Regions from separate parts of the Desulfofundulus luciae genome, predicted to be linked through region 3. Evidence: riboswitches for the same ligand, from Rfam matches in the RefSeq annotation. Region 3 holds a riboswitch; each other region holds the start of a gene.
The links. Region 3 has a riboswitch for cyclic di-GMP ahead of J2Z49_RS09300 (HD-GYP domain-containing protein). Riboswitches for the same ligand answer to the same signal wherever they lie in the genome.
Positions count from the first base shown of each region.

Region 1: linked by a shared signal. The riboswitch ahead of J2Z49_RS07975 (type II secretion system F family protein) and the one ahead of J2Z49_RS09300 (HD-GYP domain-containing protein) in region 3 are both predicted to bind cyclic di-GMP.
Region 2: linked by a shared signal. The riboswitch ahead of J2Z49_RS05725 (ATP-binding protein) and the one ahead of J2Z49_RS09300 (HD-GYP domain-containing protein) in region 3 are both predicted to bind cyclic di-GMP.

Region 1 covers NZ_JAUSUX010000011.1:12,697-15,966, forward strand. The annotation lists gene J2Z49_RS07965 (GspE/PulE family protein) at 1-713, shown strand, start outside; gene J2Z49_RS07970 (type IV pilus twitching motility protein PilT) at 739-1,824, shown strand; cyclic di-GMP riboswitch class I at 1,893-1,981, shown strand; gene J2Z49_RS07975 (type II secretion system F family protein) at 2,036-3,268, shown strand.
Region 2 covers NZ_JAUSUX010000007.1:39,210-42,479, forward strand. The annotation lists gene J2Z49_RS05720 (STAS domain-containing protein) at 1-76, opposite strand, end outside; gene J2Z49_RS05725 (ATP-binding protein) at 237-1,226, opposite strand; cyclic di-GMP riboswitch class I at 1,550-1,635, opposite strand; tRNA gene J2Z49_RS05730 (tRNA-Thr) at 2,016-2,090, opposite strand; gene J2Z49_RS05735 (methylated-DNA--[protein]-cysteine S-methyltransferase) at 2,100-2,702, opposite strand; gene J2Z49_RS05740 (DMT family transporter) at 2,737-3,270, opposite strand, start outside.
Region 3 covers NZ_JAUSUX010000014.1:865-4,134, reverse strand. The annotation lists gene J2Z49_RS09310 (ATPase domain-containing protein) at 1-807, opposite strand, end outside; gene J2Z49_RS09305 (hypothetical protein) at 811-1,179, opposite strand; gene J2Z49_RS09300 (HD-GYP domain-containing protein) at 1,242-1,874, opposite strand; cyclic di-GMP riboswitch class I at 1,970-2,060, opposite strand; gene J2Z49_RS09295 (methyl-accepting chemotaxis protein) at 2,386-3,270, opposite strand, start outside.

The DNA.
Region 1 (3,270 bases), on a different contig from region 3:
CCACCACCCTGTACGCGGTACTGGCCCAGTTGAATTCCCCGGAGCGCAATATTGTGACCATAGGGGACCCGGTGGAGTACCTTCTGCGGGGGATCAACCAGACCCAGATCAACGTGAAAGCCGGGCTTACCTTTGCCGCCGGCCTGCGCTCCATCCTCCGCCAGGACCCGGACATCATCATGGTGGGCGAAATAAGGGACGGGGAGACGGCCCAGATCGCGGTGAGGGCGGCCACCACCGGCCACCTGGTGCTCAGCAGCCTGCACACCAACGACGCCGCGGGTGCCCTGACCCGCCTTATCGATATGGGGGTGGAGCCCTTCCTGGTGGCCTCCTCGGTGGTGGGCGTGGTTTCCCAGCGGCTGGTGCGCCTGCTCTGTCCCCGCTGCAGGGAGCCCTACCAGCTCCCGGAAGACGCGCCGGAGAGGATTTTTATGGGCCTGCCGCCCGATGATCCGGTGACCCTTTACCGGGCCGCCGGCTGCCACCACTGCAACCACACCGGTTACCGGGGGCGGACGAGCATCCAGGAGGTGCTGCCCGTGACCCGGGCCATCAGGGAGCTGGTAAATAAAAAAGCTTCTGCCGATGTGATCAAAGAAAAGGCGGTGGCCGAGGGAATGGTTACCCTGAAAGAAGATGGAATAGACAAGGCCCGGCAGGGGATCACCTCCATAGCGGAAGTGATGCGCGTGGCCTATAACGAGTGGTGACGGAAAAGGAAGGTGTTGCGGCGGAATGCATGCCGATGAACTTTTAAAGCTAGCCTTCGAGCTGAAAGCTTCCGATGTCCACCTTACTGTGGGCCGCCCGCCCGTCTTTCGGGTTCACGGGAAGCTTTTTGCCGCCGACGAGCTGGACGCCCGGGCCGTGCCGTGGGTGGAGGATCTGCCCGTCCTCACCGCCGGGGATACCGAGGCCCTGGCCCGCCAGCTGATCCCCGGGGACCGGTTCCAGCAGTTCATGCAGGTGGGCGAAAGCGACCTGTCTTACGCCATCCCGGGAGTGGGCCGCTTCCGCGTGAACGCCTTCAAGCAGCGCGGCACGGTGGCCCTGGCCATCCGCCTCATCCCGGAGCGCATCCCCACCTTCGATGAACTGGGCCTGCCCGAGGTGGTGGCCCACCTGGCCAGGCGGCCCCGGGGCCTGGTGCTGGTTACCGGGCCCACGGGCAGCGGCAAGTCCACCACCCTGGCGGCCATGATCGACCTCATCAACAGCGAAAGCCGCCTGCACATCATCACCCTGGAAGACCCCATCGAGTACGTCCACCGGCACAAGAAGAGCCTGGTCAACCAGCGGGAAATCGGCCGGGACTCCCTTTCTTTTGCTGCCGCCCTGCGCGCGGCCCTGCGGGAAGACCCCGACGTCATCCTGGTGGGGGAGATGCGGGACCTGGAAACCATTGCCACGGCCATCACCGCCGCCGAAACCGGTCACCTGGTGCTGGCCACCCTGCACACCACCAGCGCGGCCCAGACCATCGACCGCATCATCGACGTTTTCCCGCCCCACCAGCAGCAACAGGTCCGGCTGCAGCTGGCCAACGCCCTGGAAGGAGTGATTGCCCAGCAGTTGCTGCCCCGCAGGGACCGCCCCGGCCGGGTGGCGGCACTGGAAATCCTGGTGGCCACGCCGGCCATCCGCAACCTCATCAGGGAGGGGAAGACCCACCAGATTATCTCCCACCTGCAGACCGGGGCCAGGTACGGCATGCAGACCCTGGATATGGCTTTAAGAAACCTCGTCCGTACAGGGGTGATCGGCAGGGAAGAGGCCCTGGCCCGGGCGGCCGATGCCGAAAATTTGTTAAAAATGATTTAAAACAACAAGCTGGTTATTGACTGGCAGAGCGGCTCCCGCTAAGATAAGTTTTAGGAAGAGTGCGGCAAAGCGAAAAGAGGCAAACCTGCCGAAAGGCAGGGGCGCAAAGCCGCGGGCCTAAAGCGGTGCGAGCCGCCAGGGCAGCCGGGCTGCCGAACTTTCCGGCACGTACTTCCAGGCGCGTCGCCTGGATTTTTATTTCCGGGAGGTGGTGAGGGGAGCTTTGCCCGTCTATGCCTATCGGGCCCGGGATTTAACCGGCAGGGTGGTTTCCGGCCGGCTGGAAGCTGGCGGTCCGAGGGAGGCGGCCAGGATACTGCAGGGCCAGCAGCTCATCCCCGTGCAGATCCGGGCCGTGCGGGGGGGCGTCAGCCTGACTTTGCGGCTGCCTTCATTCCGGCGTGGGGTCAGGCTGAGGGAGCTGGCCCTCTTCTGCCGCGAGCTCTCCACCCTGGTCAGCGCCGGCGTGCCCCTGGTGGGTGCCATGCGCATCCTGGAGCTGCAGGTGGAGGGCCGGGTGCTCAAAGAGGTGGTGCGCGGGGTGACCGGCCGCCTGGAGCAGGGACACTCTCTAGCCGAATCCTTCGGCGCCTACCCGTTGGTCTTCCCCGAGATCTTCATCAGCATGGTGGAGGCCGGGGAAGTGGGTGGTGTGCTAGACGAGGTGCTGGAGAGCCTGGCCGGCCATTTTGAAAGGGAACACGAGGTGAGGGAAAAGGTGAAGTCGGCCCTCACCTACCCCACCATGGTACTGGGCTTTGCCGTGGTCATCCTCACCTTCGTGCTCACTTTCGTACTGCCCCCCATCATCAACACCATCCAGAACCTGGGTGTGCCCCTGCCCCTGCCCACCCGGGTGGTGATGGGAGCCAGCCGCCTGGTGGGGCGCTACTGGTACCTTCTCCCGCTGTTTCCGCTGGCGGCGGCTTTCGGCTTTCAGCGCCTGCGGGCCTCGCCCCGGGGCCGGGAGATCTGGGACCGCCTGGTCCTGAAAATGCCCGTATTCGGGCCGGTGCTGAAAAAAATAATCATTGCCCGCTTCGCCCGTACCCTGGCCGCCATGCTCAAAGGCGGGGTGCCCATCATCCAGGCCCTGGAAGTGGTAAAGAAAACCGCCGGCAACCAGGTGGTGGCGGGCGGCGTGGCCAGGGCGCAGGAGAGCGTGCGGGAGGGGCAGGGCCTGGCCGGTCCCCTGGAAGAGAGCGGCATCTTCCCCCCGCTGGTCATCCGCATGATTGCCGTGGGGGAAGAAACCGGCAGCCTGGACGCGCTGCTGGTCCGCATCGGCGCCTTTTACGACCAGGAAGTGAACATCACCGTGGGCCGCCTCTCCAGCGTGCTGGAGCCGGTGCTGATTGTCTTCCTGGGCGGCATAGTGGGGTTCATCGTCCTTTCGGTGCTCCTGCCCATGTTTACCAGCATGATGCAGGGGCTGGGGAAGTAGGG
Region 2 (3,270 bases), on a different contig from region 3:
CCGTTTCCACGTCCAATTCACCGTTCAGCACCAGCCGGCACACCCCCCGGTCAACGTAAACATCTACTTTCAGCAACAAAATCACCCCCTCTTTCATTGGTCTTGTCCGGTTTTAATGCCGAAGTCCAGGGCCAGGGCGGTACCTGACGGTCCTGTATTAAGGTAGAGGTGGTCCGCATAGTAGAGCATCAGGGTAAATCCACACCCCAGGGAATTCTTGGTTGAATAATGTTGCATCACGTTGCCCGGGCCAATTCGCTGGTTTTGATTCCCGGACCCCGGTCCTGAACGATAATCCTGACGGTGTCCCCTGACTGCCTGGCTTGCCAGCAACCGCCCCCTGCATGTTTGAGAGCATTGGCCAGCGCCTCTGTCAAGCACAAGGCAATCGCGTGCTGCCTGCGGCTGTCGAGAACAGGCAAGGCTTCCCGCATTGCCCGGCGGGCTTCCGGAATGTCATGGGTCTGCCGGACCTCACCCCTGGCCAGTTCCGTCCCTTCTGAGATCACTTTTTCCATTTCTCCACTATTCACCAGGTATAACCGGCCCCCCGTTACCGCCGCTATGGCCTCCCGGTAAGCCTGCATCTCCTGCTGGTGCATCTTTCTCTCCTTTTCAATCACCTCGGTGATGTCAAAGGCCAGCAGTCCACCGCTCCTGTGGTCGAAGGGCACGCCGTGAAGGTCAAACACCTTTTGCCCGTCAGCGCTAATGATCACCTCGCGGCGGTGTTCGGCCTGGCGGATAGCCTGGCGCATCAGTTTTTCCGCTTCTTCCATAGGCAGGTCCAGGTCAGCCTGGCCTGAAAGGTAGCGGAAGCGCCCTCCTTCATATTTCATCACCTTCCCCACCCTGAGAGCGTTAATTAGTTCGGATTTCTCCACCTCAGCCAGCAGTTTCTCCCTGACCAGGTCCTGAAGGTGCTCCGGCAAGTGCCGGGAAATCTCCTGTATTAGCTCGCCGGCGCTTCCGGCCAGCAACTGATACTCCTCCCTGCTAAGACGACGGGCAGTCCCCTGCTTCCGGTGGACACACAGGATATCAAAAACGTGGACGTTATTTTTCCCTTTGAACGGTACCCCGGCCACCTCGACCCACAAGTTTTCCTGCAGCCTGATTACATACCGCCCCGGAACAGGAGCTTCCGTTTCCAGCCCAAACTCCGTGGTATTTAACACCAGGATGTGAGCCGGATACTGCCTGCCATGCTCATCTTCCAGTAACACCCGGACAGGCGGCGAAGGCACCCGCCGAAGGGGGCTTAGCTGGACAAAATACTGGCACTCCACACAAGGACGGTCCGGTTCTTTCTTTGCGCATTCAAGACACCGTTGCATTTTTTCACCACCCTTCTGCCTTTCAGCCCCTCCCGGCCCCATGCCCTTTCAATTGCCACAATACTGCCAGCAAATGTCCCAGCCATTGGCTCTGTTAGAGTCGACCTCTATACCCCAAATGGGTAAACATACTTTTTTATAAGCAGGAACGGCAGCCTGACCAGGCTGCCGCAACAAAACACCATTAAAAAGAAAACAATCAATACCTTTATCGCGGCAGCCTGGCAGTCATACCCTTTAGGGCTGCAGACCCATGGCTTTGCGCCCCACCCTTTCGAGTGGTTTGCCTTTAACACAATAAAGACAATAAAGTTTTTAATTTAACAGTTAAAAGGCTGATTCAACACCGCCAGAACACAGAAAATTTTCCACCAGCGAAAAATTCAGCCCCTGAAGAACTGTTAGGTATGGGAAATATGATGAGAGAAAATACAAAAACAGGCCCGTGTGGATAAGAACGGACATGACGTGCTCCGCCAGCAACCAGAAGGAGCAGAGAGGAATAATCCTTGTAGACAAAATTCATAACCACCGGTACCAAAGCCATGTCTGCGGACAAGATACCTGCACCCAAAAGTTAATATACGATATCCATTTTTATTTTCCCTTCTGAAAGAAGCAAGACAATGTAATATAATAAACAATAAACGCCGCAAACCCTTGCGGCGTCTAGCTTTTTGGAGCTGGTGGTCGGATTCGAACCGACGACCTGCGCATTACGAGTGCGCTGCTCTACCCCTGAGCCACACCAGCACTTTTCTGTTATCTCATTTGACTACCCGGCGCATTACTTATATTAACGCAAACAGAGTCATTTGTCAATTGGTATCGCCCGGTGGGGCCGGGTCGCACGCCTTCGAGTTGCAATAGCTGCAGTTTTAGAGGCAGGCCGCCGCCAAAACCGCCGGGCGATCCATCCCGGCGGATTACCCGGTGGCAGGGAATAACCAGTGGAACCCGGTTGGTCCCCAAAGCCCCGCCCACGGCCCGGGCGGCCCGGGGGCTGCCGACGGCTGCCGCCACCTGCTGGTACGACCATAATTCACCGTACCCGATGTGCCGTACAAAATCCAGCACCCGGGCCACAAAAGGGGTGCACCAGGAAAGATCCACGGGAATATCCGTAAAGGAAACCGGCCGGCCCTGGAAGTATTGGTTCAGCCTTTCTTCCAGAAAAGCCACGGGCCACCTTTTTAATGCAGGCCCACTTCCTTGATTGACTTCTGCGGGTATTACTTCATCCATCAGAGCAGCCAGGGCTTCCTCCCGGCTGGGCCGGGGAAATGTCAGGACCAGCAGCCCCTGCCTACCCCAGGCAGTACCAACCCAGCCCGCTCTGGTGGATAATAAATGAAACCCATTCACAGAACGCCCCCCCACAGCCGCAAAATGGAACAAGCTATTTTTCCGCTGCCGCCCGGATAAAAATGGACAGGCCCGTGATAATAATCGCCCCGCCCGCAAGCTGTAAGGGTGAAGGCACCTGGTGAAAAATAATATAAGCCAGAATGGTTGCCCCCACCGGCTCGCCGAGTATGCTCACTGAGACCACGGCAGCCTTGACATAACGCAGGGCCCAGTTGAAAATGGTATGCCCGAAAATGGTGGGCACCAGGGCCAGGAGGAAAAACCACAGCCATGTGGAAGGCGGGTAAGGAAAAAAGGACAAGCCGGCCAGCAGCGCACCCAGGAACAAAGTCACGGTACTGACCCCGTAAACAACAAAAATGTACGGGAATAGTGACAGGCGGTGCCGCAAGCCGCGCCCGATCAATACATAGCCGGCAATAAAAATAGCCCCGGCAAAAGCCAGGATGTCTCCCAAAAAAGCCTGCCCGCCGATCTGAAAATCACCCACACCCACAATAGTGCTGCCGGTTAAAGCCAGGGCTGCCCCCACAAGCCCCGTGCGGGCGATTTTTTCTTTAAAGAT
Region 3 (3,270 bases):
GCCCGTACCTGTGGCACCGGAAATGAGTGTGATAGTCCCTTCCAGCAACCCACCGCACAACATTTCGTCCAGTCCACAGATCCCGAATTCCTTTCGCCCCAGCTTGACATCGTACCGGAGTTCTTCACCCTCCGGCCTCATCCTTGGGTACACTTCTATCCCCACAGGACCAATTTGAAACAAATGTTCCCCGTGCTGGAAACTGGTCCCCCTCATTTTCAGGACGCGCATGTACCTTTTTTGAAACCGCTTTTCCTCCTGCCCGTAAAGGTGGAAAATCCCATCGGCGATGGCAAACTCGCTCAGGCGCGTCAGCTCCTGTTCCTCGTACTCGCCGACGAGAAATGCAGTGATCTCCCATATCGATAGAACGGCAGCCAGCTCAAAAACAAAGGCCCTGAAGGTCTTCTCGTCCGGGAAGAGGTCCCTTATAACCTTGACACTATCGATTACAACTATGTTCGGCAAATGTTCTTTGATCATTCGAGTCAGGTAATCCAGGCCCTCGCTCGCGCCTTGCCTGCGCAGGACGGCCCCCAGATCCCCGTAAATAACCCTGTCCCCCAGCAGGTCGTCCGAGAAGAACTCAAAATCTTGAAGATGCCTCACCATCTTCAGCTGTGATTCCGATATAGTGGTCAGGTACAGGCTCTTGAGGCCGTTCCTGGCATTGTTAAATATGATATTCTGGACGAATATCGTCTTTCCACTGCCCGGAGAACCAGAAATGATATTCAGCGAATAAGCGGGTATGCCGCCGCCGAGAATATAATCGAGATTTTTTATGCCCGTTATCAACCTCTCCATTTTTCATTCCTCCCTGGAAGCAGAAAGATCCCCGGCAAATTCCTCGTCCAGCTTCTTTTTTATCTCTTCCGCTCTTTCATAACCGAGAAGCCTGGCCAGGATTTCTACATACCTGGTGATAAACTTCATAAACATATCTTCGACCGGCAGGTCCGGGTTCTCCTCCAACCTGGCCGCCATCTTCGCACACGATATCCCATTTTGATCGTACTGCAGGAGTTCTATTTCCTTGTATTCCAGCGAAACCTCCCATACGACCCTTTCCACCAGAAGATTCACGGAAAACGTCCCAAGGTACTTCGACGACGCCGTCCACATCTCCTTAAGCAGAGTTTCATAGCGTCCGATCCGTTTTTCGATGATTTCGCTCACAACAGCCCCTCCTTTTCGGCTAAGAGCTATCGCTCCAGTATGAGCAAGGCCCGGTTCCCCGGTTAGTTATTTCGCAGGTGCTTCACACCACCAGGAATATCGACAGTGATCCGGTAGAGTTCAGGATCTATTCCCTCAGGCACGACCCGGCAGCAAAACACTTCCACCAGCTGAGGGTCGAATTGGGTACCAGCACAGCGGTAGAGCTCCTCTGAGGCCATTTTTATAGACATCCTGGGCCGGTAAACCCGATCCGAAGTCATGGCATCAAAACTATCAGCCACGGCCAGAATTCGCGCCCCCAGGGGAATGGCCTCACCCCCCAATCCTTCCGGATACCCGCAACCGTCATATCTTTCGTGATGGTAAAGGACCATAAGGCTGATGGCTTTCATCCCCGGTATGGCCGAAAGGATTTCATAACTATAAACAGGGTGCTTTTTTATTTCCTCCCACTCCGCGGCAGTCAGTTTGCCCGGCTTGTGCAGGATAGCGCTGGAAATGCCCAGCTTCCCTATGTCGTGGAGTAACCCGGCCAGGTATATATGATTCTGTTCCTTTTCAGTCATACCCAATTTCTTCGCGAGCGCAGCAGCATAGGCCGCCACGCGCCAGGAATGACTGGAAGATACCTTAAACCGGACCTCCTGTAATTTCATCAACGCCCGGGCAGCATGGATAAATGTGGATTTCATGGAAGCACCTCAACATATTTATTCTAAAAATTTCTTTAAAAAATGAAAAGCCGCAGGGAGAAAAATTTTACGCTTCCCTGCGGCTTCCTTTCTCCCCTTGCAACCCAGCCGTCATGGTTCCCCGCGGGGAACTTTAGACCTGTGGCTTTGCGTCCCCGGCTTTCGCCGGGTTTGCCCTCCGGAAAGTTGCGACTTTTCAAGAGGTATTTCAACATTTTTTCAAGATGTATTTCAACATTACCGTTAACTTTCCTTCCTGATTAAGGCGATTTTCGGCAATATCAACGGCATCATCATCCTGAGAAAACCGTTACGGCCCGGTAATAAAGGGTCGATCCTGGGAAAACTCAAGCCTGAGCTGCTTCCTGGCCGTGCTCCAGCCAACCCCATTTCACCAGATCCGCGCTGACCCGCATGACCGGCGGTGTGAGAGGACGGGGGTTAGCCGCCCCCTTTACTCGATATCCTAAAAGCTCTTGCCTTAATCAATCCCCGCCGGCGGTCGGGGCACCTACACACGGAAGCGTGCGGCCAACCTGTCCAGTTCGCCAGCCAGCGCGGTAAGCTCTTCGGTAGAGGCAGAGACTTCCTCCATCGCCGACGTCTGCTCTTCTGTTGTCCCGGCAACATTCTGCACGCCAGCCGACATTTCTTCCGCAGCGGCGGCCACCTCCTGGACCTGCCGCGCAACATCCTCGATGGCGAGACTGATGGCCTTGATACTGGCCCCCACCTCGTTGATCACGCTGCTTCCCTCCGTGACCTCCGCCGCCCCGGCGGCCATAACTTCGACCGCCTTCCTGGACTCGTTCTGGACCGTGGTGATCAGTTCGTAGATCTCCTTGGCGGCGCTGGCCGACTGCTCGGCCAGCTTGCGGACTTCCTCGGCGACGACGGCGAAGCCGCGGCCCTGTTCCCCGGCGCGGGCGGCTTCAATGGCGGCATTCAGGGCCAGCAGGTTCGTCTGGTCGGCGATCTGGGTGATCAGGTCTACTATCTGGGTAATCTGGCCCGCGGTCTGGTTGAGAGCATTAATGGCGGAAGAAACGTTGGCACTTGCTTGCTCAATGGCTTTCATCTGCCCGATAACCCGCTCGACACCCCTGGCACCTTCAGCGGCCCGGGCCGCAGCCTGTTCGGCCGCCGCTGAAACCTTCTGCACATTTTCGGTTACCTGTTCGACGGTCGAGGCCATTTCGCTCATGGTGGCGGCCGTCTCGTTCGCCCCGGCGGCGGTCTGCTCGGCCTGGGTGGCGAGCTGGGAGGCCGAGTCGGCCACCTGCTTGGACGTTTGGACTACCTGGCCGATGATCTCGCGCAAGTTTGTGCGCATGCGGTTGAAAGCCTCGGCTAAACGGGCAATCTCGTCCCGGGTGCGCACCACCAGTTCCTCGCC